One region of the Acidovorax sp. LjRoot74 genome, then DNA from elsewhere that is predicted to be linked to it. Evidence: predicted binding sites of a transcription regulator. Region 1 holds the regulator's gene; each other region holds the start of a gene.
The links. Region 1 encodes sigma-54, which starts transcription at its own class of promoters, with help from an activator protein. Its sites were predicted from a motif close to TGGCANGNAANCTGCTTT; they were not measured.
Positions count from the first base shown of each region.

Region 1 (7,563 bases):
CTGCGCCACGATGTCGCCCACCACGATGGACAGGCCGCCCACATCCGCCTCGGGGTAGCCCAGCGACTGGAAGAAGCGCACGCGTGCTTCAGACACCAGCGTGAGCAGCTGCGCATTGTCCAGGTGCCCGCCCTGGTTCACGTGGCTGATGTAGATCTGCAGCTCGGTGGCAAAGCCGAAGTGCGGGGGGAGGTTGAAGACGATGCGGGCCATGGGGCGGACAGGGGTAGGAAAAACAGGAGGCAGAGAGCGGGAGCGCGTGCAGGAATGTCACGCGGCGAGGGTTGCTGGGGCTTGCGTAACAACCGGCCGAGGGGCGGCATGCACGCCCAGGAACCACGGATCGCGCCGCAAGGGTGTGTGCAGCACAGGGGTACTGCAGATGAGGTGTGCCCCTTGTCTCTTATGCTCTCGGGCAGCGGATTTTACTGGAGCCCCCTATGCGCCCTTTCCATCGGACCCTGCTGACCGTGCTGGTGCTGGCCGCCGTGCCTTTGGCAGCAGGCGCCCAGACGCTCTACAAATCGGTGGGCACGGACGGCCGCGTTGTCTACAGCGACAAGCCCCCGGTGACAGGCGCCGTGGAAAAGACCATGAAGCTAGAGAACCTGCCGGTGAGTGTGGTGCCGGGCGCATCGCCCGCACCCAGCCCAGCGCCCCCAGACACCACACAGACCGCACAAACCACAGCCCCCAGGGGCGATGTCGTGCTCTACATGGCCACCTGGTGCGGCTACTGCAAGGCGGCGAAGGCCTACCTGGCGGGCAAGGGCATCGCGTACCGGGAGCTGGACATCGACACGCCTTCGGGCAAGGCGGCGTTCAAACAACTGGGTGCCCGGGGCGTGCCCGTTTTGCTGACCAACGGGCAGAAGATCGCGGGATTCACGCCGCAGGCGTATGACGCGGTGTTCGTGGCGCGCAAGTAATCGGACACCATCCCGCCACCTTCAGCGCGCCCAGGCAACACGCACGCCCCTCAAAGCAGCAGCGCTACAGCGCCTTGCGCAGATTCGCTGGCGCGATCTTGAGCGCCTCGCGGTACTTGGCCACGGTGCGGCGTGCGCATTCGATGCCCTGCTCCTTGAGCATCTCGGCGATCTGGCTGTCGGACAGCGGCTTGGTAGGGCTTTCGGCCGACACGAACTGCTTGATGAGCGCGCGCACGGCGGTGCTCGATGCGTTACCGCCGGTTTCGGTGCCCAGGCCCGAGCCGAAAAAATACTTCAGCTCGTAGGTGCCAATCGGCGTGGCCATGTACTTGGCAGTGGTCACGCGGCTGATGGTGGACTCGTGCAGGCCCAGCTCGTCGGCGATGTCGCGCAGCACCAGGGGACGCATGGCGAGTTCGCCATGGGTGAAGAAGTTCTTCTGCCGCTCGACGATGGCGCGCGAGACTCGTAGGATGGTGTCAAAACGCTGCTGGATGTTCTTGATGAACCAGCGCGCCTCCTGCAGACGCTGCTGCATCCCCTGGTGGCCTTCGCCGCCCTTGTGGCCGCGCAGCGCACCGGCGTAGATGTCGTGCACGCGCAGGCGCGGCATCACATCGGGATTGAGTTGCACGATGAAGTTGTGCTGGCCATCCCGCCCGTTGGCGCGCCCGGCCTTGCGCACGATGACGTCGGGGATGACGATGTTGCGTTCCACATCCGCAAAACGGCGGCCGGGGCGAGGCTCCAGGCGGGCGATGAGCGCCATGGCGGCGCGGGTGCGCTCCTCGCCATCACCACAGGCCTGGGTGAGGCGGCGCACATCGCGGCGGGCCAGCATCTCCAGCGGCTGCTGGCAGATGCGCAGCGCCGTCTGCACGGTGTCAGGGTCGGCCTCTTCGTCGGCATCCAGCGCCTTGAGCTGCAGCGTGAGGCATTCCGCCAGGTCGCGCGCGCCCACGCCCGTGGGTTCCAGGCTTTGCAGCAGGCGCTGGGCCACCGTAAAGCGGTGCACCAGTTCCTCGATCTGCTCCAGGTCCTCGGGGCCTGCCAAGGCGGCGGCGAGTTCTTCGAGCGGCTCTTCGAGGTAGCCATCGTCGTTCAGCGATTCGATCAGGAACCGCAGCGCGGCGCAGTCCACCTCGGACAGGCGCAGCGACAGCGCCTGGCGGTGCAGGAAGGCGGTGAGCGATTCGTGCGAACGGGCCAGCTCGGTGGCGTCGGCCTCGTCGCCTTCGGCACCGTTGTGGGTGCGTGCCGGGGCATCGCCGCCCCACTCGGCATCGTTGGGCGCCATCTCCACGGTGCCGTCGCCGCTCCAGTCGGGTTCGTCGGCGCCAGCGCCCAGCGTTTCAGCATCATTTTGGGGCTCTGCGCCTGCTGCGCTTGCGCTGGATGCTCCTGAAAATATAGCATCGTCTGCACTGTAGTCATCGGCCTGGGCGGGGGTATCGGCAGCTTCCAGGCCAAACTCCTCGCGCGGGGCTTCGTCGGCATTGCGTTCGAGGAACGGGTTTTCGTCGAGCATCTGCTCGACTTCCTGCGAGAGTTCGAGCGTGGACAACTGCAGCAGCCGGATGGACTGCTGGAGCTGGGGGGTCAGTGCGAGGTGCTGCGAGACGCGCAGCGACAGTCCAGGCTTCATCACATCCTGAAGTGTTCGCCCAGGTACACCCGGCGCACTTCGGCGTTGTCCACGATCTCGGACGGCGTGCCCTGCGCCAGCACACGGCCGTCGCTGATGATGAAAGCGTGGTCGCAGATGCCGAGCGTCTCGCGCACGTTGTGGTCGGTGATGAGCACGCCAATACCGCGCGCCTTCAGGAAGCCGATGATGCGCTGGATCTCGATCACGGCGATGGGGTCAATGCCCGCAAAGGGCTCGTCCAGCAGGATGAAACGCGGCTGGGTGGCCAGGGCGCGGGCGATCTCCACCCGGCGGCGCTCGCCCCCCGACAGCGCCATGGCAGGCGAGGCGCGCAGATGCTGCACGCGCAGCTCTTCCAGCAGAGCCGTGAGGCGCTCTTCGATGGCGTCGCGCGAGAGCGGCTGGCCGTCGTCGCCACGCTGCAGTTCGAGCACGGCGCGCACGTTTTCTTCGACCGTGAGCTTGCGAAAAATCGAGGCCTCCTGCGGCAGGTACGACAGCCCCAGGCGCGAGCGGCGGTGGATGGGCATGTGGGCCACCGAATGGCCGTCGATGCGGATGTCGCCCGCATCGCTGCGCACCAGGCCGACGATCATGTAGAACGACGTGGTCTTGCCCGCGCCATTGGGCCCGAGCAACCCCACCACCTCGCCTTTTTGCACCACCAGCGACACATCCTTGACGACCTTGCGGCTGCCATAGGACTTGGCCAGGTTCTGCACCTCCAGGCGGCTGCCGGCCTGGGTGTCAGGGCCGGGATGAACGGGCACCGCGCTCACTTGGAGCCGCCACCAAGGTTGCTGCTGGGGCGCAGCACGGGTGCCGCGCCCGGTGTGGAGGGTGCGGGCGCCGCAGCGCCTGCGGGCGGGTCCTTGGGCGCCAGCACCGCACGCACGCGGTTGCCGGGGGCTGGGGCATCGCCCGCCGCATTGGTGGCGGGAGCGCGCTGGCCGTCCACGGTGAACACGTCGGTGAGGTTGTTGTAGACGATCACAGCGCCAGTGATCTCGTCGCTGAGCGCTGCGCCCCGGTAGCGGCGCAGCTCGGCGCGGGTGATGAAGCGCACGTTGTCGGCCTTGCCGTCGTATTCGATGACCTCGCTCTCGCCCTCGATGTATTCATCGGGCGCGCCAGGCAAGGTGTCGCGCTTCTGGCGGAAGAAGGCGCGTTTGCCCGCCTCGGCCGTGACCACGCCGAACTGGTAACCATCGGCGTCCTGGCGCACATCCAGCCGCGCACCGCGCAGCACGATGGTGCCCTTGGTCATGACCACGCGCCCCGAGAACACGCTGGTCTGCTTGAGTTCATCGTGGCGCAAAGCGTCGGCCTCGATGTTCATGGGCTTGGCGCGGTCGGCTTTTTCAGCATGGGCCACGCCGTGAAGGCAGGCCAGGGCCGCGAGCAGGAGGGTCGGAAGGAGGCGGTGGTTCATAGGGCACGAATCTTGCAGTTCATTGTAGCCATCCCCACACGCCCTCCATGAAAAAAGCCCGCATCAGCGGGCTTTCTTCGCAGGGTATCCAGGGCCTTTGGCGCGTTGCAACCAGCGCCCAGGTCGGCCTGGGGCTTACTTTTGCTTGACCAGCGCTTCCACCACCTGCAGCACGTTCTGCATGTTGCCTGCCATGGTGCCGTCGGTGTAGAACTTGCCCGCCACGCCCATCGAGGGCACGCCTTCCACGCCATAGGCGTCCTGCAGCTGCGAAGCGCGGCGGACCTGGTTGGACACGGTGAACGAGGTGTAGACCTCCTTGAACTTGGCGGCATCCACACCCTGTTGAACCACCCAGGCAAAAATCTCGTCGTCCTTGGCGAGCTTGGCCTTTTCTACATGGATCGCGCGGAACACCTTGGCGTGCAGCGCTTCGAGCTTGCCCATGCCTTCCAGGGTGTAGAAAAGCTTTTGCTGGGGCACAAAGCTGGCGTTGAAGGCCACGGGCACGCGGCGGATGAACAGGTCCTTGGGAGCGGCCTTGACCCAGGCGTCCAGCGTGGGTTCAAAAGCATTGCAGTGGGGGCAGCTGTACCAGAAGAACTCGATCACATCGACCTTGCCAGCAGGAGCATCGGGTGCCACGGGCTTGTCCAGCCGCTTGTAGTCCTTGCCCTCCTTGAACTGGCGGGCCTGGGCCAGCGCAGGGGTGGCGACGGGCAGCGTCAGGGCGGAAGCGGCAACTGCCGAAGCAGCGGACAAAGAAAACTCACGGCGTTTCATGGCAAAGACTCTCCTAGTTCAGGTCTGGGGGATGGGAGCCGGGCCCCCGCAAAAAGTTCACGCAGCGTCAGCGCTGCACACGCACCAGGGCAGACTCCAGCCCCGCGCCGTCGAGTTTTTCCTTGAGCTGCTCGGCATCGTCCCGTTTGGTGAACGGGCCCACGCGCACACGGAAGACCGCGCGGCCGTTTTGTTCGCGCTCGCTCACACGGGCCTCCCAGCCCATCATGGCCAGCTTTGCGCGCTGGGCATCGGCGTCGGCCTGGGTGCGGAAAGCCCCGGCCTGCACGAAGTAGTCAAACGGGTCCACGTTACCCTTGGCAGCCGCCTTGGCCACGGCCAGATCGCCCAGCGGGTCGGCACCCGGCTTGGTTTCGGCCTTGGCGGCCTCGGGTTTGCTGGCGGCGGGCTTGGGGGCAGATGCCGCAGCGCGCACCTCGGGCGCTGGCGCAGCGGCCGAAGCGGGTGCAGACGCGGCAGCCGCCACGGGCGGCGTTGCGGGCCGGGCCGGGTTCTTGCCGTACAGCGGCGAGTTCGGGTCCCAGTTCTTGTTCTTCTGCGACTCGGCGGCGTCCATGTCTGCCGTGCGCCCGCCGCCCTTGTTCAGAAAAGGCACCGGCACCTTGGTCACATACACGGCCACCGCCAGCGCGGCGCCCAGGCCCACGATGACGCCGACGATAAAGCCGATGATGGTCCCGCCCGTCTGTTGCTTTTTCATATTGGTAGTAACTGCTTACATTCTGGCTGGAGCCGACACGCCCAGCACGGCCAGCCCATTGTGCAATACCTGCGCGGTGGCGGCGACCAGCGCCAGGCGGGCCTTCTTCACCGCTTCGTCGTCCACCAAGATGCGCTCGGCATCGTAATAGCTGTGGTAGCTGGCGGCCAGGTCGCGCAGATAGAAGGTCACGTCGTGTGGCGCCTCGCCGTCGGCGGCGGCCGTGAGCATCTCGGGGTACTTGGCCAATTGCAGCATCAGGGCCTGGGCCTGGGGGCCTTCCAGCGCCGACAGGTCCACATCCTTGAGCGACGCTACATCACCCCCACCCGCCTCTTGCCAGGCCCGCAGCACCGACTGGATGCGCGCATGCGCGTACTGCACGTAGTACACCGGGTTGTCGTTGTTCTGCGCCACGGCCAGGTCCACGTCGAAGGTGTATTCGGTGTCGGGCTTGCGGCTCAGGAGGAAAAAGCGCACCGCGTCCTTGCTGGTCCACTCGATCAAATCGCGCAGCGTGACGTAGCTGCCCGCGCGCTTGCTGATCTTGACTTCTTCGCCACCCTTGACCACACGCACCATGGTGTGCAGCACGTAGTCGGGGTAGCCCTGCGGGATGCCCACATCAGCCGCCAGCAGGCCCGCGCGCACGCGGGCGATGGTGCCGTGGTGGTCCGTGCCCTGGATGTTGACGACCTTGGTGAAGCCGCGCTCCCACTTGGCGATGTGGTACGCCACGTCGGGCACGAAGTAGGTGAAGCTGCCGTCCTGCTTGCGCATGACGCGGTCCTTGTCGTCGCCGTAGTCGGTGCTCTTGAGCCACAGCGCGCCGTCCTGCTCATAGGTCTTGCCGTTGGCCACCAGCTTGTTCACCGTGGCCTCGACGCGGCCGCTGGTGTACAGGCTGGACTCCAGGTAGTACTCGTCGAACTGGAGGTTGAACGCCTGCAGGTCCTTGTCCTGCTCGTTGCGCAGGTAGGCCACGGCAAACTGGCGGATGTTGTCGTAGTCCTCGACATCGCCATTGGCCGTGAACTCGCGGTCGTCGGCCTTCACGGTGGCCTTGGCCTTGAAGGCCTCGGCAATGTCGGCGATGTAGTCGCCGTTGTAAAAGTTCTTGGCCAGCGGGTTGTCGCTGTCGGTGGGCCAGCAGTCGTCACCGGGCTTGAAGCCCTTGGCGCGCAGCTGCGTGCTCTTGGTCAGGGTGTCGATCTGCACACCCGCGTCGTTGTAATAGAACTCGCGGTGCACCTTCCAGCCCTGGGTGCTGAACAGGTTGCAGATGGCGTCGCCCAGCGCGGCCTGGCGGCCATGGCCCACGTGCAGCGGGCCCGTGGGGTTGGCCGAGACGAATTCGACCAGCACCTTGGCGCCGCGGTCGGCCTGGTAGCCGAAGCGCTCGCCCGCGCCCAGCACTTCGCGCACCACCTCTTGCTTGGCAGCGGGCTTGAGGCGAATGTTCAGAAAACCGGGCCCGGCAATCTCGATGGCATCGACCCAGCGGGTGAATGCAGGCGTGGCCTCCAGGGCCGCCTTGAGCTGTTCGCCCAAAGCGCGCGGATTGAGCTTGAGCGGCTTGGCCAGCTGCATGGCCGCCGTGCAGGCGAAGTCGCCATGCGCGGCCACCTTGGGGGATTCAAAGGCCGCCTTGGCGCCAGCGCCGGGGGAGAGTTTGTCCAGCTCGGCCGCAAGCGCGGCCAGCAGATCGTGTTTGACAGAAAGCATCGGGGGATTTTACGGGCCGGGCCGCCCCCGCCCCTGCGGGCTGGTGCATGGCGCATTTGCCCGGCACCCGGCGCCATGCCGCGCGCAGCCAAGACGCAACAGATTGTCAGGAATTCTTTCCGCCCGTATCGCCGAGTCAGCCACGCGTGTCCCCGGTACGTTGTAATCGGGCAATCCGACGCGGGTTGCGTCTGATGCCACTACCCAATGGAGCCAACATGAAGAAGCTTCTCACCCTGTCTGCCCTGAGCCTGGTCCTTTCGTTCGGTGCAGCGCACGCTGCCGACGCCCCCGCCAAAGCGGCCACCGCCGCGCCCGCTGC
Region 1 is NZ_CAXUTI020000001.1:5,200,140-5,207,702, forward strand. Features, by position in the region: gene ACSQ3O_RS24725 (acyl-CoA thioesterase) at 1-213, opposite strand, end outside; gene ACSQ3O_RS24730 (glutaredoxin domain-containing protein) at 441-929, shown strand; gene ACSQ3O_RS24735 (RNA polymerase factor sigma-54) at 994-2,577, opposite strand; gene lptB (LPS export ABC transporter ATP-binding protein) at 2,577-3,359, opposite strand; gene lptA (lipopolysaccharide transport periplasmic protein LptA) at 3,356-4,012, opposite strand; gene ACSQ3O_RS24750 (thiol:disulfide interchange protein DsbA/DsbL) at 4,148-4,795, opposite strand; gene ACSQ3O_RS24755 (SPOR domain-containing protein) at 4,863-5,516, opposite strand; gene argS (arginine--tRNA ligase) at 5,532-7,241, opposite strand; gene ACSQ3O_RS24765 (PsiF family protein) at 7,460-7,563, shown strand, end outside.

Region 2 (7,563 bases), 3.3 Mb from region 1:
GGGGCCCTTTCGTATCTAGCTGCTAGGCTACACGCTCAGGCCTCGTCGGGTGCGTCCAGCCCCAGCTCCTGGATCTTGCGCGTGATGGTGTTGCGCCCGATGCCCAGGCGCTGCGCGGCCTCCATGCGGCGCCCGTGGGTGGCCACCAAGGCGGTGCGGATCAGACGCGACTCAAAGCGCCGGGTGAGCGCATCCCACACTTCGGGCTGGCCGCCTGCGAGCAGTTTTTGCGCCTCAGTTTCCAGGGCCTGTTCCCAGCTGAAGGCAGTGGCAACCGGAGCCGCCGCAGCGGTGTCGGCGGACCAGGACGGCACGGCGGCAGGCATTGGCGCCGGCACGGGGGCCGCGGGGTGCAGCCCTCCCACCATGTCGGCCGGGGGCTGCGGCGCGGCGGGGGCCTGCGCCACAGGCACCACAGCGGCCAGCGGCGCCACGGGCATGGAGGTGACCGTGGCCGCCGCAGGTTCTGCGCCCGGCGTGGCACGCACGGGCGGCTGGTAGACCGGGGCTTCCAGCACCTCGGGCGGCAGGTCTTGCAGCGAGATCACCTGTGCAGGCGCCATCACCGTGAGCCAGTGGCAGATGTTCTCCAGCTGGCGCACGTTGCCAGGGAAGGCGAACTGCTCCAGCCGCGCCAGCGCCGAGTCGGCAATGCGCTTGGGCTCCACGCCCAGCTGCCGCGCGCTTTGCTGCAGGAAGTGGCGCGTGAGCATGGGCACGTCCTCGTGCCGCTCGCGCAGCGCGGGCAGGCGCAGGCGGATCACATTGAGGCGGTGGAACAAGTCCTCGCGGAAACCGCCTTCCTTGACGCGCTGCTCCAGGTTCTGGTGCGTGGCGGCAATCACGCGCACATGGGCCTTGACGGCCGCGTGACCGCCCACGCGGTAGAACTGGCCGTCCGACAGCACGCGCAGCAGGCGCGTCTGCAGGTCAAACGGCATATCGCCAATTTCGTCGAGGAACAGCGTGCCGCCCTCGGCCTGCTCGAAACGGCCGCGCCGCTGGGTCTGTGCGCCGGTGAAGGCCCCGCGCTCGTGCCCAAAGAGTTCGCTCTCCAGCAGGTCCTTGGGGATGGCTGCGGTGTTGATGGCCACAAAGGGGCCGTCTGCCACGGGCGAGTGCTTGTGCAGCGCGCGCGCCACCAGCTCCTTGCCCGAGCCCGACTCGCCGGTGATGAGCACCGTGACCTGGCTTTGCGACAGCCGCCCGATGGCGCGGAACACGTCCTGCATGGCGGGCGCCTGGCCCAGCATTTCGGGGGTTGCCGTCTGGCGCTCTTCGGTGACTTCTTCGCGCTGGCTTTCTTCGACCGCCCGGCGGATCAGCTCCACCGCCTTGGGCAGGTCAAACGGCTTGGGCAGGTATTCGAACGCGCCGCGCTGAAAGGCCGACACCGCGCTGTCGAGGTCGGAGTACGCCGTCATGATGATGACGGGCAGGCCGGGCTGCAGCTCGCGCACCTTCTCCAGCAGTTGCAGGCCCGAGCCCCCGGGCATGCGGATGTCGCTCACCAGGACCTGGGGGCCCTGGCGGGCGGGGTCGCCTGCCGTGATGTCGGCCAGCGCGTCCAGCACTTCGCGGGGGTGCGTGAAGCTGCGCGTGGGCAGGTTCTCGCGGGCCAGCGCCTTTTCCAGGACGAAGCGGATCGAGGGGTCGTCATCTACTATCCAGATCGGCTTCATATGTTTTTCTAACCTTCCCTGTGGTTGCGTGTCAGGGACCGTCGTGCGCTGTCAAGGCAAGGGGATCAGGATGCGGAAGTCGGTGCGACCCGGTACGCTGTCGCATTCGATCAACCCGTGGTGGCGCTGCACGAAGGTTTGCGCCAACGTCAGCCCCAGCCCTGATCCGCCGTCCCGCCCCGACACCAGTGGATAAAAAATCCGTTCCTTGATGGCGTCGGGTACGCCCGGTCCGTTGTCGATGACATGCAATTCCAGTGCCAGCCGGTAGCGCTGGCGACCGAACGTGACCTGGCGGGCCACACGGGTGCGCAGCGTGATCACCGCATCGCCCGCCGCAATGCGGTCGGTGAGCGCCTGGGCGCCGTTTTGCACGATGTTCAGCAGCGCCTGGATAAGCTGCGCGCGGTCGCCCCGGAACTCGGGGATGGAGGTGTCGTAGTCGCGCTGGACCTTGAGGCCCTGCGGGTATTCAACCAGCACGAGCGAACGCACACGCTCGCACACCTCGTGGATGTTCACGTCGCCCACCAAGTGCGGGTGGCGGTGCGGCGCCAGCAGCCGGTCCACCAGGCTCTGCAGGCGGTCGGCCTCGTGGATGATGACCTGGGTGTATTCCGTCAGTTCGCGGTTGTCCAGCTCCATCTCCAGCAGCTGCGCCGCGCCTCGGATGCCGCCCAGCGGGTTCTTGATCTCGTGGGCCAGGTTGCGGATCAGTTCCTTGTTGGCCTGGGCCTGGTCGCGCAGGCGCTCTTCGCGGTCCTGGCGGGCCTGCTGCTCCAGCGGCCACAGCTCTACCAGGATTTCGCCCACCTGCTCGGCATCGGCCACGTTGACATGCACAGGCACGGGCTCCTGGTGCAGGCGCTTCAGGCTGGCCTCGTAGCGCAGCGCGGCAAAGTCCTTGCCCCGGGCGCCTGCCAGGGCGGTCTGCAGCAAGGCAGGGTCGGTGAAGAAGGTGGAGAAGTCCGCGCCCTCCAGGGTGCGGCGCGACAGGCCCAGGGTGTTTTCGAGGGCGGCGTTGGCAAACTGCACGGCGCCATCGGCACGCAGCACCGCCACCAGGGTGGACATCAGGTCCAGCGAATGAAAACGCCCGGTGTCGGTGCCGGGCAGTTCAGGGGATGAAGGGACACTCACACGCAGGGGTGGTTGTTGGTTAGTTGGCGGGCGCTGGCAGGCGGGCGATCTCGCGCTTGATGCCTGCGATGTCACTTTCGCTGCGGGCCACGCTGGCCTTGAGTTCGGCCGTGCGCTCCGTGTAGCGCTGGGGGTTGCGCAGGTCGAGCGCGTTGCGCTCGGGGGCCCCGTTGTTGTATTCCTTGACGAGGTCGGCGTGGCGTGTTTCGGCCTTGCGCAGCTCGGACTCCAGGATGGCGCGGGCGTCGGAATCACGGGCCTTCTGGTCGTTGCTGCTGACCTTGGGGGCCGATGGGGGCGACGTGGCCGCCCCGCCGCCAGAGGAAGAAGACGCTGGCGCTGGCCCTGCCGCAGGCCGGCTGCCCTGCACCACGGTGACATTGCCCCCTTCTACCAGCCTGCAGCCGCGCTCCTTGGCCTGGGTGGCGTTGTTCGTGTATTCGTTGCCGCAGCGGTAGATGCGGTCTTGGGCCCAGGCGGCAAAAGGCGTGGAGGCAATGAGGAGCAGGGTGAAGAGCGTTTTTTTCATTCAGGATCCTCGCACGGACATGCAGGAGAGAAAGGAGTATCCACCAATCGCCACACATCGCCAATCGAGCAAGGGCAGACCTGGGAAGGGCTTTGACTAAAGATGCAACACATGCACACGGGGTTCCATCACGGCATGTAAACATGCCTTCCGCCCATGAAAAAAGGCGGCTTGCGCCGCCTTTTTCTGAGCAATGGTCTGCAGGCAGACGATTACAGCGAGTAGTACATGTCGTACTCGACAGGGTGCACGGCCATGCGGAAGCGGGTCACTTCGTTCATCTTCAGATCGATGTAGGCGTCGATCATGCTGTCGGTGAACACGCCACCCTTGGTCAGGAACGCGCGGTCCTTGTCCAAGTGCTCCAGGGCCTGGTCCAGGCTGTGGCACACGGTAGGCACCAGCTTGTCTTCTTCTGGGGGCAGGTGGTACAGGTCCTTCGTGGCGGCTTCGCCGGGATGGATCTTGTTTTCCACGCCGTCCAGACCCGCCATCAGCAGGGCAGCAAAGCCCAGGTAGGGGTTCATCAGTGGATCGGGGAAGCGGGCTTCCACGCGACGGCCCTTGGGGTTGGCCACGTAGGGGATGCGGATCGATGCAGAACGGTTCTTGGCCGAGTAGGCCAGCTTCACCGGGGCTTCGAAGTGAGGCACCAGGCGCTTGTAGCTGTTGGTACCGGGGTTGGTGATGGCATTCAGAGCACGGGCGTGCTTGATGATGCCGCCGATGTAGTACAGCGCGAAGTCCGACAGACCGGCATAGCCGTCGCCTGCGAACAGGTTCTTGCCGTCCTTCCAGACGGACTGGTGCACGTGCATGCCGGAGCCGTTGTCGCCATGGTAAGGCTTGGGCATGAACGTGGCGGTCTTGCCGTAGGCGTTGGCCACGTTGTGGATCACGTACTTTTGCAGGATGGTCCAGTCAGCGCGCTCGACCAGCGTGCTGAAACGGGTGCCGATTTCGTTCTGGCCAGCGCCCGCCACTTCGTGGTGGAACACTTCGACAGGGATGCCCAGAGATTCGAGGATCAGGGACATCTCGGCGCGCATGTCTTGCGTGCTATCAACCGGAGGCACGGGGAAGTAGCCGCCCTTGACGGTGGGGCGGTGGCCACGGTTGCCACCTTCGAGCTTGGCGCCCGTGTTCCAGGGAGCTTCGTACTCTTCGATTTCGTAGAAGGTGTGGTTGGGTTCGGTGCTCCAGCGCACGCCGTCGAAGATGAAGAATTCTGGCTCGGGACCGAAGTAGGCGGTGTCGCCCAGGCCGGAGGCCTTCAGGTAGGCTTCAGCGCGCTTGGCGATGGAGCGGGGGTCGCGGTCATAGGCCTTGCCGTCGGTGGGCTCGATCACGTCGCAGGTCAGGATCAGCGTCGTTTCTTCAAAGAAAGGATCGATGTTGGCCGTGCTGGGATCGGGGATCAGCTGCATGTCGGAGGCTTCAATGCCCTTCCAGCCGGCAATCGACGAACCGTCGAAGGCGTGGCCCGAAATGAACTTGTCTTCGTCGAAGTGAGAGACGGGCACCGTGGTGTGCTGTTGTTTGCCACGGGTGTCGGTGAAACGAAAGTCAATGAACTTGACTTCGTTTTCCTTCACCATCTTCATCACGTCTGCAACGGTCTTGGCCATCAGGTTCTCCTGGGTAAAGCGCTTGTTGAAAAAAGATTTTGCCGAAATAAAAGCAGTTTGCGTGCCAGCCGAGTGCACTACCGCACTATGAAGGAGCGCCGCAGACTACGGGTTGGCACGGCATCCGCCAAAAAGCACCAAAACAGTGCAATCCATAGATCAAGCCTGAGCGTCACAGGTTGCGCACCAATTCGGGGCCGCAATTTGCACCAAAATCGTGCAAACCTTTTTTCAGCTCCTGCCATGCGGCAGGAACCAATGGTGCGGGCCCTTTGACGCCCAGCTCGATGTGCCGCCCGTATTGTGGATGATCCACACTGGGCAGACTGAACACCCGCACCTGCGGGTGCATTTTTTCGATGCGTTCCATGAGAGGCGTCAACGCAGCCTCCATGGCGCCATACACCACGACTGACTGCTCGGTCTGGGGGGTGCGATTGAAGTGCGCCGCATAGTGCTGGTCCAGCACCCCTTCGATCATGGGCCAGGCCATGACGGGAAAGCCCGGCACAAAATGCACCGCCCCGCCCCCGGCCCCATCGCAGCTGAAGCCCGGAATCTTGTTGTAGGGGTTGGAAATGATGCGGGCCCCTGCCGGAAACACCCCCATGTTGAGCCTGTGGATGTTGTCGGGCCGGTCAGCCTCGTAGGGCACGCCTTGCTCGCGTGCAACGTCCTGCATGCGTTCGCGAATCAGTGCCTCGGCCTCGGGGCGCAGCACCAGTTCACGCTCCAGGGCGCGGGCGGCACACTGGCGTGTGTGGTCGTCGGGCGTGGCGCCAATGCCGCCACACGAGAACACCACGTCGCCCGATGCAAAGGCGCGCTGCAGAGTCGCCGTGATGCGGTCGGGGCTGTCGCCCACATAGTCCGCATAGGCCAGCGACAGGCCCCGCGCCGACAAAAGCTCGATCACCTTGGGCATGTGCTTGTCGGCGCGCTTGCCCGAGAGGATTTCGTCGCCCACGATGATGAGGCCGAAGGTGGGTGTCATGGTGCTGGGTTTTCGTTGGACGGGGAAGATGGAGCAGGCAAGGACGCTGCAGCGGGCGCTGCTGGCAGGGCCGGTGCTGCCGCCGCAGCGGGAGGCCCGGCGGCATCCACCACCCCGGCGGGGGCGGAGACCGGTGCCTGCCCGGCAGATTCGGCCCGCAAGCGCTGTAGCGCCGCCAGGCCATAGTGGGTGAACCAGAGCGACGAAAACGCGAACACCAGGGTGTAGATCCAGATGGCCAGTGGCACCAGGATGAAAAACGCAGCCGCAAACACCACCCCGGAGGCCCACACAATGCTGGGCGCCGCTCCCAGGTAGCCCGTGACGATGCCAATGCCCAGCAGGCTGCTGCGGTGGCGGCGGAAGATCTCCTGCCGCTCTTCCTTACTGGCGTGGTCGGCCAGCGCGTCAAACACCATCACCCGGTAGGTCAGCCAGCCCCAGATCAGAGGCGGCAGGATGAGCACCAGCGGCGGCACAAGCCACAGCGGAACAGACACCACCAAGGCAACCAGCGCCAGCAGGGTCGAGCCCACCGACCAAGCCACGCTGGCGATGAAGGAGCCGCCCTTCTTGCGCTCCAGATCGGGGAACCGCCGCTCTGCCACCAAGGCCACCAAGGCAGGCGTCATGAGCACCGCCACGGCGAGCAGCGACACCACCACCAGCACGGGCGCCACGGCCAGCACTACCATCAGAGGGGCCATCACGGCGGTGACATCCCCCAACCCCCAGCCCTGCAGCCAGCTCCAGACGCTGGCCAGCAGCGTGGAGGCATCCAGCATCGCGCGCATACCCTGAACTGCTGCATCCCAATAGAAATAGCCCAACCCCAGTGCCAGGGCCACCATCAGCAGCAGGGGCAGAACCGACAGGGCCACCACACGTGGCCGCAGGCAGTAGGCGGCCGCGCGCCAGAAAGAATCAAGCAGAAGTCCCATGTCGGCAAGCATACCTTGGGTGCCTATGACAGGAAGACGAATCAGGCTTTGCCGAACAACCTCAGCACGCCCCGCCACTGCTGGGACCAGAATCCCTGGCCGTAGTCGCGCAGCTGACCCTGGGCATCGGGTTCGACCTGGTCTCGCACACCGGTAGGGTCAAAGCGCCACTCGAAGTTGGCCGTGCGCATCAGCATGTCCCACCAGGGCAGCAACACGCCGAAGTTGTGCCCACCCAGCACCACGCGGTGCGTCCCAGCGGAGGCATCGGCGGGTTTGATCGTCTCATGGCCAATGCCAATGCTGTGGTGCAGGCGGTGAAAACGCGGGCTGATCCACAGGCGCTCCCCCCAGCGACCAAACCACAGGCGCACATTGGCGTGCTGAAAACTCTCGCTGAGCTGCGTGATGGCCACGATGGCAATGAACTGCCCGGGGGCCACACCGATCGCCTGGGCAACGACCACCAGAATCGTGTCCCGTAGCAGGTCATCGAGCAGGTGGTTACGGTTGTCGCTCCACATGGTCATCTGCTGCTGCGCGTGGTGCAGGGAGTGCAGGCGCCACCACCATTCAAAGTGGTGCTGGCCCCGGTGGATCCAGTAGTCCACAAAATCGAACACCACCAGGTACAGCAGCAAGCTCACCC
Region 2 is NZ_CAXUTI020000001.1:1,901,380-1,908,942, reverse strand. Features, by position in the region: gene ntrC (nitrogen regulation protein NR(I)) at 36-1,682, opposite strand; gene glnL (nitrogen regulation protein NR(II)) at 1,734-2,756, opposite strand; gene ACSQ3O_RS08700 (hypothetical protein) at 2,842-3,351, opposite strand; gene glnA (type I glutamate--ammonia ligase) at 3,564-4,979, opposite strand; gene ACSQ3O_RS08690 (competence/damage-inducible protein A) at 5,152-5,973, opposite strand; gene ACSQ3O_RS08685 (EI24 domain-containing protein) at 5,970-6,914, opposite strand; gene ACSQ3O_RS08680 (sterol desaturase family protein) at 6,956-7,563, opposite strand, start outside.
Region 2: the regulator sigma-54 is predicted to act here: its motif matches at 5,029-5,046, upstream of glnA (type I glutamate--ammonia ligase).

Region 3 (7,563 bases), 1.0 Mb from region 1:
GGTGGGCGCGGGGGCCAGGAAAGTGGGCGGTGGATCCTTTCGGAGTGCGTTGGACATGGGCTGTATCGTGCCCAGTGGCCGACTTTGCGTCGTCTCGTCACCGTTTCGGTTCTTTTCAGTTTGTTTCGCGTTCCGCCGAATGCAACAGTGGCGAAACATATGCATCGCAGCCGCTACACAGGGGCCAAAAAACCTCGGCAAATCGGGCTTGCGCGGGTTGCGCGCGCGGGGCTTATGGGCTGAAATAACCTAGAACGTGTTGACGTTCTCTGCCTGTTTCAGTTCTCACGAGGGAGGTTCCCATGACCAGCGTCGCCAAGATTCTTCAATCCAAACCCGATGCCATCGTGCACACCATCGCCCCCACGGCCCTGGTGTTTGATGCGCTCAAGCTCATGGCCGACAAGGGCATTGGTGCCCTGCTGGTGACCGAGGGCGAGGCCATCGTGGGCATCTTCACGGAGCGGGACTACGCCCGCAAGATAGCCCTCATGGGGCGCACTTCGTCCGTCACGCAGGTGCGGGATGTGATGACGTCCGCCGTTCGTTTTGTGCGGCCCGACCAGACCAGCGAGCAGTGCATGCAGATCATGAGCACGGGCCGCATGCGCCACCTCCCGGTGGTGGACGCCAATGACAAGCTGGTCGGCATGATCTCGATTGGAGACTTGGTGAAGGACATCATCTCCGAGCAAAAATTCATCATCGAACAGCTGGAGCAGTACATCACCGGTAGCCATTGACGACCCCCTGAGTCGCCTGCGGCGCCTTCCCCCTGGAAGGGGGACGCACCCAACGCGGCGGGGCGGTCCTTGCGCGGGGGCACTGGTCTGGAGCTGCGCGCGTGCGATGGCCCTGCCGTGGGGATGTAACGAAAAAGGGCTCTGACCGATCTGGCCAGAGCCCTTTTGTTTTGGTTGTCTGGGCCGCTGCCGGCCCGGCCGCTCAGGCGGCTTTTTCGACGTGGCCCTGGCGGGTGTAGAGGAAGTCGATCACCGCCTTGCGGTAGTGCACGTACTGCGGGTCTTCGGCCAGCTCCACGCGTTTGCGGGGGCGGGGCAGGTCTACGGTCAGCACTTCGCCAATCGTGGCTGCGGGGCCGTTGGTCATCATCACGATCTTGTCGGACAGCAGCACGGCCTCGTCAACATCGTGGGTCACCATCACCACCGTGCTTTGGGTGCGTGCAACGATCTCCAGCAGCTCATCCTGCAGCTTGGCGCGTGTCAGGGCGTCGAGCGCGCCAAAGGGCTCGTCCATCAGCAGCACCTGGGGCTCCATGCTCAGCGCCCGGGCAATGCCCACTCGCTGCTTCATGCCGCCCGAGATTTCGCCGGGGCGCTTTTGGCCTGCGGGCGTGAGGCCCACGAGCGCCAGCGCAGCATCGGTGCGGGCCTTGAGCTGGGCCTTGGTTTCCTTGCCGCCAAACACGCGCTCCACCGCCAGGTAGATGTTGTCGAAGCAGGTCAGCCAGGGCAGCAGTGAGTGGTTCTGGAACACCACCGCGCGCTCAGGCCCCGGGCCCTTGATCTCCTTGTTGGCGCACAGCAGCGCGCCATTGGTGGGCGTGGTCAGGCCCGCGATCAGGTTGAGCAGCGTGGACTTGCCGCAGCCCGAGTGGCCGATCAGTGCCACGAACTCGCCCTTGGCAATGGTCAGGTTGATGTCGCGCAGCGCGGGGAACAAGCCCTTGGCCGTCTTGAAGGTCTGCTCGACGCCATGGACTTCGATGAACTTGGTGGTGAGAGATGCATGCATGAGGAACTCCTGGTTTCTTCGAGGACCACCGTGGAACCGGCTTTGCCGGGCCACGGGTGGTGCCCCCTGAGGGGGCGACGCGCCGCAGGCGCGGCTCAGGGGTGGGTCAAGTTTTGACCTCTTCAAACGTAAATGCTGTGGCCAGCTTGATGAGTGCAAACTCCAGCACCAGCCCGACGATGCCGATCACGAAGATCGCGATGATGATGTTCTTGACGTTGAGGTTGTTCCACTCGTCCCACACCCAGAAGCCGATGCCCACGCCGCCGGTCAGCATCTCGGCCGCCACGATCACCAGCCACGCGGTGCCAACGGCCAGGCGCACGCCGGTCAGCATGTAGGGCAGCACAGCGGGGAAGAGGATCTTGGTGGCGATCTTCCACTCGCTCAGGTTCAGCACCCGGGCCACGTTCATGTAGTCCTGCGGCACGCGTTGCACGCCCACGGCGGTGTTGATGATCATGGGCCAGATGGAGCAGATGAAGATGGTCCAGATGGCGGCGGGGTTGGCGCCCTTGAAGACCAGCAGGCCGATGGGCAGCCAGGCCAGCGGCGACACGGGCCGCAGCAGGCTGATGAGCGGGTTGAACATGCGCGACAGGAAGTTGAAGCGCCCGATCACGAAGCCCGCTGGAATGCCCACCAGCGCCGCCATGCCAAAGCCGATCGCCACGCGCTCCAGCGACATCAGCACGTTCCAGCCCACGCCCTGGTCGTTGGGGCCGTTGCGGTAGAACGGGTTGCTGAAGATGTCCAGCGCCTGTTTCCACGTCTCCATCGGGCTGGGGATGCTGCCGCCCGTGGTGGTGGAGACCACCGCCCACAGGCCGACCAGCAGGCCCAGGCCACACAGCGGCGGCAGCACGGCCAGCCAGAAGCTGCGCGAGAGCGCCGCCCAGTCGCGTGCGGCAGGCGCGGCAGGTGCTGTGGCGCCGGGCGCGGTCGTTGCCTTGGCTGCGGGTGCAGGATTCAAGGTTTTCTGGGCCCTTGCGCCTACTGGTAAAGCGTTTGTAGCTACATTATTCATAGCATTCTGTGCAGCCCCCATGGGGGCTGCATCCACGGGGGAGTGAAAAACGGCACTGACCATGGTGTTTCTCCTGTGAATCCTTTGAAGAGGCCGGGTGTGCAGGTCGGCGTGGGGCGCCCGATCAGGCTTTGATCTTGAAGCTGTCGGCGTACTTGGCGGGCTCTTTGCCGTCCCACACCACACCGTCGAGGAGCTTGCTGGAGCGCATCACGTCCTTGGGCACATTGATCTTCATGGCGCTGGCCACCGACTTGTAGAGGTCGATCTGGTTGATCTGCTTGGCCACACCCAGGTAGTCGGGGTGGTCCTTCAGCAAACCCCAGCGCTTGTGCTGCGTGAGGAACCACATGCCGTCCGACAGGTAGGGGAAGTTCACCGCGCCGTCGTTGAAGAACTTCATGTGGTTGGGGTCGTCCCAGGTCTTGCCCAGGCCGTTCTGGTAGCGGCCCAGGATGCGCTGGTTGATCGCGTCCACGCTGGTGTTGACGTAGGCCTTGCCCGCCACCGTCTCGGCCATCTTCATCTTGTTGGACAGGCTGGCGTCGATCCACTGGCTGGCTTCGAGCACGGCCATCATCACCGCGCGGGTGGTGTTGGGGTTCTTCTTGACGAACTCGGCCGACGTGCCCAACACCTTCTCGGGGTGGTCTTTCCAGATGTCCTGGGTGGTGTTGGCAGTGATGCCGATGCCGTCCATGATGGCGCGGTGGTTCCAGGGCTCACCCACGCAAAAGCCGTCCATGTTGCCCACGCGCATGTTGGCCACCATCTGCGGCGGCGGCACGGTGATGAGCTTGGCGCCGGACAGCGGATTGATGCCCGCCGCTGCCAGCCAGTAGTGCATCCACATCGCGTGGGTGCCGGTGGGGAAGGTGCCGGCAAAGGTGTATTCGCGCTTTTCCTTGGCCATCAGCTTGGCCAGCGACGGGCCGTCCACCGCACCCTTGTCGGCCAGCGCTTTGGACAGCGTGATCGCCTGGCCGTTGTTGTTTAGGCTCATCAGCACGGCCATGTCCTTCTTGGGGCCGGCCGTGCCCAGGTGCACGCCGTAGACCAGGCCATACAGCACATGGGCAAAGTCCAGCTCGCCGTTCACCAGCTTGTCGCGCACACCGGCCCACGATGCTTCCTTGGTGGGGATGATGGTGACGCCGTACTTTTTGTCGAAGCCCAGCACCGAAGCCATCACCACGCTGGCGCAGTCGGTCAGCGGGATGAAGCCGATCTTCACTTCCTTCTTCTCGGGGGCGTCCGAGCCCTGTGCGTGCACCAGGGCACGCAGGGCAGGGCTCACGCCCACGGCGCCCACGGTAGCGGCCTGCAGCACGGTGCGGCGGTTGAGGCTGGTTTTCAACAGATCGGTCATGGGGCGGTTCCTCGGTGCGTTAAAAAACAAAAAGGCGTCCTCCCCTGGCCGGGTTGCATGCGCAAACGGGCTCGGAGAGGGACGCCTTTGTCCATGGCAAAGCCCATTGGGGGGCTTTGTGTCAGCACTGGCCCGCCATTGGGCCGGTGCTGTCAGGGTGGGACCGTCTTTGGTCTTACCAGGGTTAATGCAAGCAGCGTGCCAGCCTGTGTTGCGCCTATTTGGCGCTCCAATTACTATGCTTTTGATAGCTAATTAGGCAATATGGTCGCGCGGAGGAAGCCTTTTCGACTTGAAATGTTCACGGCTGGTGCATGTGTGCGGTCTGCACTGCGGTTGTGCGGCGCACCATGTAGGAGAAACCGGTGGATCTGGACGCAGCCCAAGCCAGGGCGGCAAGCCAAGGTCCGCCCCGCAGCGAGGGCATCGTCCCTCTTCCCGCATCGCGCCAGCGATTCGGGAGAAGGGGGAAGGCGCGCAGCGCCTCAGGGGGATGTCACTAGCCCAGCAGATCCATCACGTCCAGCATGCGCTGCGCCACATCCACCAGCTTGAGGCCCTTGTCCATGGCCGTCTTGCGCAGCTTTTCGTAGGCCGCCTGTTCGGTCAGGCCCTGGCGCTGCATGAGCAGGCCCTTGGCGCGGTCGATGGTCTTGCGGTCCTTGAGCTCGGTCTTGGCGTCGGCCAGCTCGGCGCGCAGGGCCTGTTCGTGCTGAAAGCGCGCCATCGCCACGTCCAGAATGGGGCGGATGCGCTGGGGTGCCAGGCCCGCCACGATGTAGGCCGACACACCCGCCGCCACCGCATCCTTGACATGCGAGGTGTCCTCGTCGTTGGTGAACATCACGATGGGACGGCGCTCGTCGCGCGTGGCCATCACCACATGTTCGAGCGCATCGCGGGCTTCGCTTTCGGCATCCACAATGATCAGGTCGGGCTGGAGCTGGGCGATGCGCTCGCTCAGAAACACGTCGGCGGGCAGCGTGGCCACCAGGTTGAAGTTGTTTTCCAGCAAACCTATGCGCAGCGCACGCGACCGCTCCGCCTGCAGGACGGCGTGTTCGTCGTGTGGGTCGGTGACCGCCAGATCCGGGGCGACCACCACGATGCGCAAAGCCTCATTCATAGCGCTGAGCATAAGCAATTTTCACGCCGTATTTGGGTGCGCCGAAGCGGTGCATACAGGGCCTATGCGCGGGCGGAGTGGCCACCAAGGGGCCGCCGAGGGGGAGCGGTCTGTTGGGCGGCCTTCTCTAGAAGCGACGAAGCCCTGTGCTGCGCTGAAAAGACCTCCAACACGTCCATGGGCCGGGGCGGCCCGTCTTGCGGGGCCTGAAAGTTGCTAATAAAGGACGCTGCGGGAGGGCATACCCGATAGCGCCTCCGGGTGGCCTCGCATATACATCCGGTCACTTCGACATTCAGATATGGAGTTTTTTGCATGAACAAGCACTTCAACCGGCGCCGCTTCTCGGCCAGCCTGGCCCTGACCGCAGTGGCGACTGCCGCACTCCTGACCGGATGCGGCAAGGTGCCGGACACCATCAAAATTGGTGTGGCGCAACCCCTGAGCGGCCCCCTGGGCGCCTTGGGGCAGGATCTGCTCAACGGCGTGACCCTGGCGGTGGATGAACTCAACAAGTCCGGCTACACGGTGGACGGCAAGCGCGTGACGCTGGAGGTGGTTTCGGTGGACGACAAGGCCGACGCCGCCACAGGCAAGGCCGTGGCCCAGCAGCTCGTGGATGCGGGCGTGGTGGCCGTCATCGGGCACTTGAACTCGGGCGTGAGCATCGAGACCGCGCCCATCTATGCCGCCAAGGACATTGCCCAGATCGCCATCTCCACCAATCCCAAGTTCACGCAGCTGGGTTTTTCCACCACCTTCCGCATGGTGGGCAACGACACCCTGCAGGCCCGCGCCATTGGCTCGTTTGCCGCCACCCAGCTGGGCGCCGCACGTTATGCCGCGCTGGACGACGGCACCCCCTACGGCAAGGGCCTGGCCGACGGCGCCGCCGAGCAGCTCAAGGCCGAGAAAAAAGAAGTGGTGGTCCGCAAGTCGTTCGACGACAAGACCGTGGCGTTTGACGAACTGGCCGGTGAACTCAAGGCCGCCAAGGTCGATGTGATCGTCTCCACCCTCAACGACTTCCAGGCGCTGGCACTGCTCGAAGCCCTGCGCAAGGTGGACCACACCAAGGTCAGCCTGCTGGGCGGCGACACCATCAAGACCACCGACATGACCAAGGGCGGTGGCATTGTGCAGGGCATCTACGCCACCTCGCCTGTACTGGAAGCCAAGGAGTTCTCCACCGGAAAGCCTTTCCTGGAGAAGTACATCGCCGCCTACAAAAAGCCCCCGGCCTATGGCGGCCACTACAGCTACGACAGCACCTATGTGCTCTCGGCCGCCATCCAGAAGGCCAAGTCCGCCGACCCCAAGGACATCACCAAGGCCATGCACAGCATCAATGGCTACGCCCCCGTGATCGGCACCATGACCTGGGATGACAAGGGCGAGCAACGCTACGGCGCCGTCGGCGTGTACGAACTGCGCGCGGGCAGCTGGGAGCTGCGCATGCGGTCGGACCGCTGGTAAGCCCTGGGGCCATGGCCTCTTTCAACCCTTGCTGGTGGATGCCAGCAGGGGTTTTTTTGCTTTTGGGTGGCCCGGATCGCATGGGTTTTACACTTCGGGCATGAGCTTGCTGATCCTGGGTATTGAATCTTCGTGCGACGAAACCGGCGTGGCATTGGTCCGTTCTACGGGCGATGCCGTGCCTACGCTGCTGTCACACGCGCTGCACAGCCAGATCGAGATGCACCAGGCCTATGGCGGCGTGGTGCCCGAGCTGGCCAGCCGCGACCATATCCGCCGTGTGCTACCGCTGGCCAAAGAGGTGCTGGCCGAGTCCGGCCAGACGTTGGCCGATGTGGACGTGGTGGCCTATACACGTGGCCCGGGGCTGGCGGGGGCGCTGCTGGTGGGGGCGGGCGTAGCCTGCGCCCTGGGTGCGGCGCTCAACAGGCCGGTGCTGGGTGTGCACCACCTGGAGGGGCATCTGCTGTCGCCCTTCCTCAGTGCCGACCCGCCGGAGTTTCCCTTTGTGGCCCTGCTCGTTTCGGGCGGTCACACCCAGCTGATGCGCGTGGATGGCGTGGGCCGCTACGAGATCCTGGGCGAGACCATTGACGACGCGGCGGGCGAGGCATTTGACAAGTCCGCCAAGCTCATGGGGCTGGGCTATCCCGGTGGCCCGGCGCTGTCCCGGCTGGCGGAGCAAGGCAGCGCCACGGCCTTCAAGCTGCCACGGCCTCTGCTGCACAGCGGTGATCTGGATTTTTCGTTTGCCGGGCTCAAGACTGCCGTGCTCACGCAAGCCAAGAAGCTGGGCGACGAACTGGA
Region 3 is NZ_CAXUTI020000001.1:4,153,069-4,160,631, reverse strand. Features, by position in the region: gene ACSQ3O_RS19845 (CBS domain-containing protein) at 303-743, shown strand; gene ACSQ3O_RS19840 (ABC transporter ATP-binding protein) at 946-1,758, opposite strand; gene ntrB (nitrate ABC transporter permease) at 1,865-2,848, opposite strand; gene ACSQ3O_RS19830 (CmpA/NrtA family ABC transporter substrate-binding protein) at 2,910-4,154, opposite strand; gene ACSQ3O_RS19825 (ANTAR domain-containing response regulator) at 4,654-5,280, opposite strand; gene ACSQ3O_RS19820 (branched-chain amino acid ABC transporter substrate-binding protein) at 5,596-6,756, shown strand; gene tsaD (tRNA (adenosine(37)-N6)-threonylcarbamoyltransferase complex transferase subunit TsaD) at 6,857-7,563, shown strand, end outside.
Region 3: the regulator sigma-54 is predicted to act here: its motif matches at 5,292-5,309, upstream of ACSQ3O_RS19825 (ANTAR domain-containing response regulator).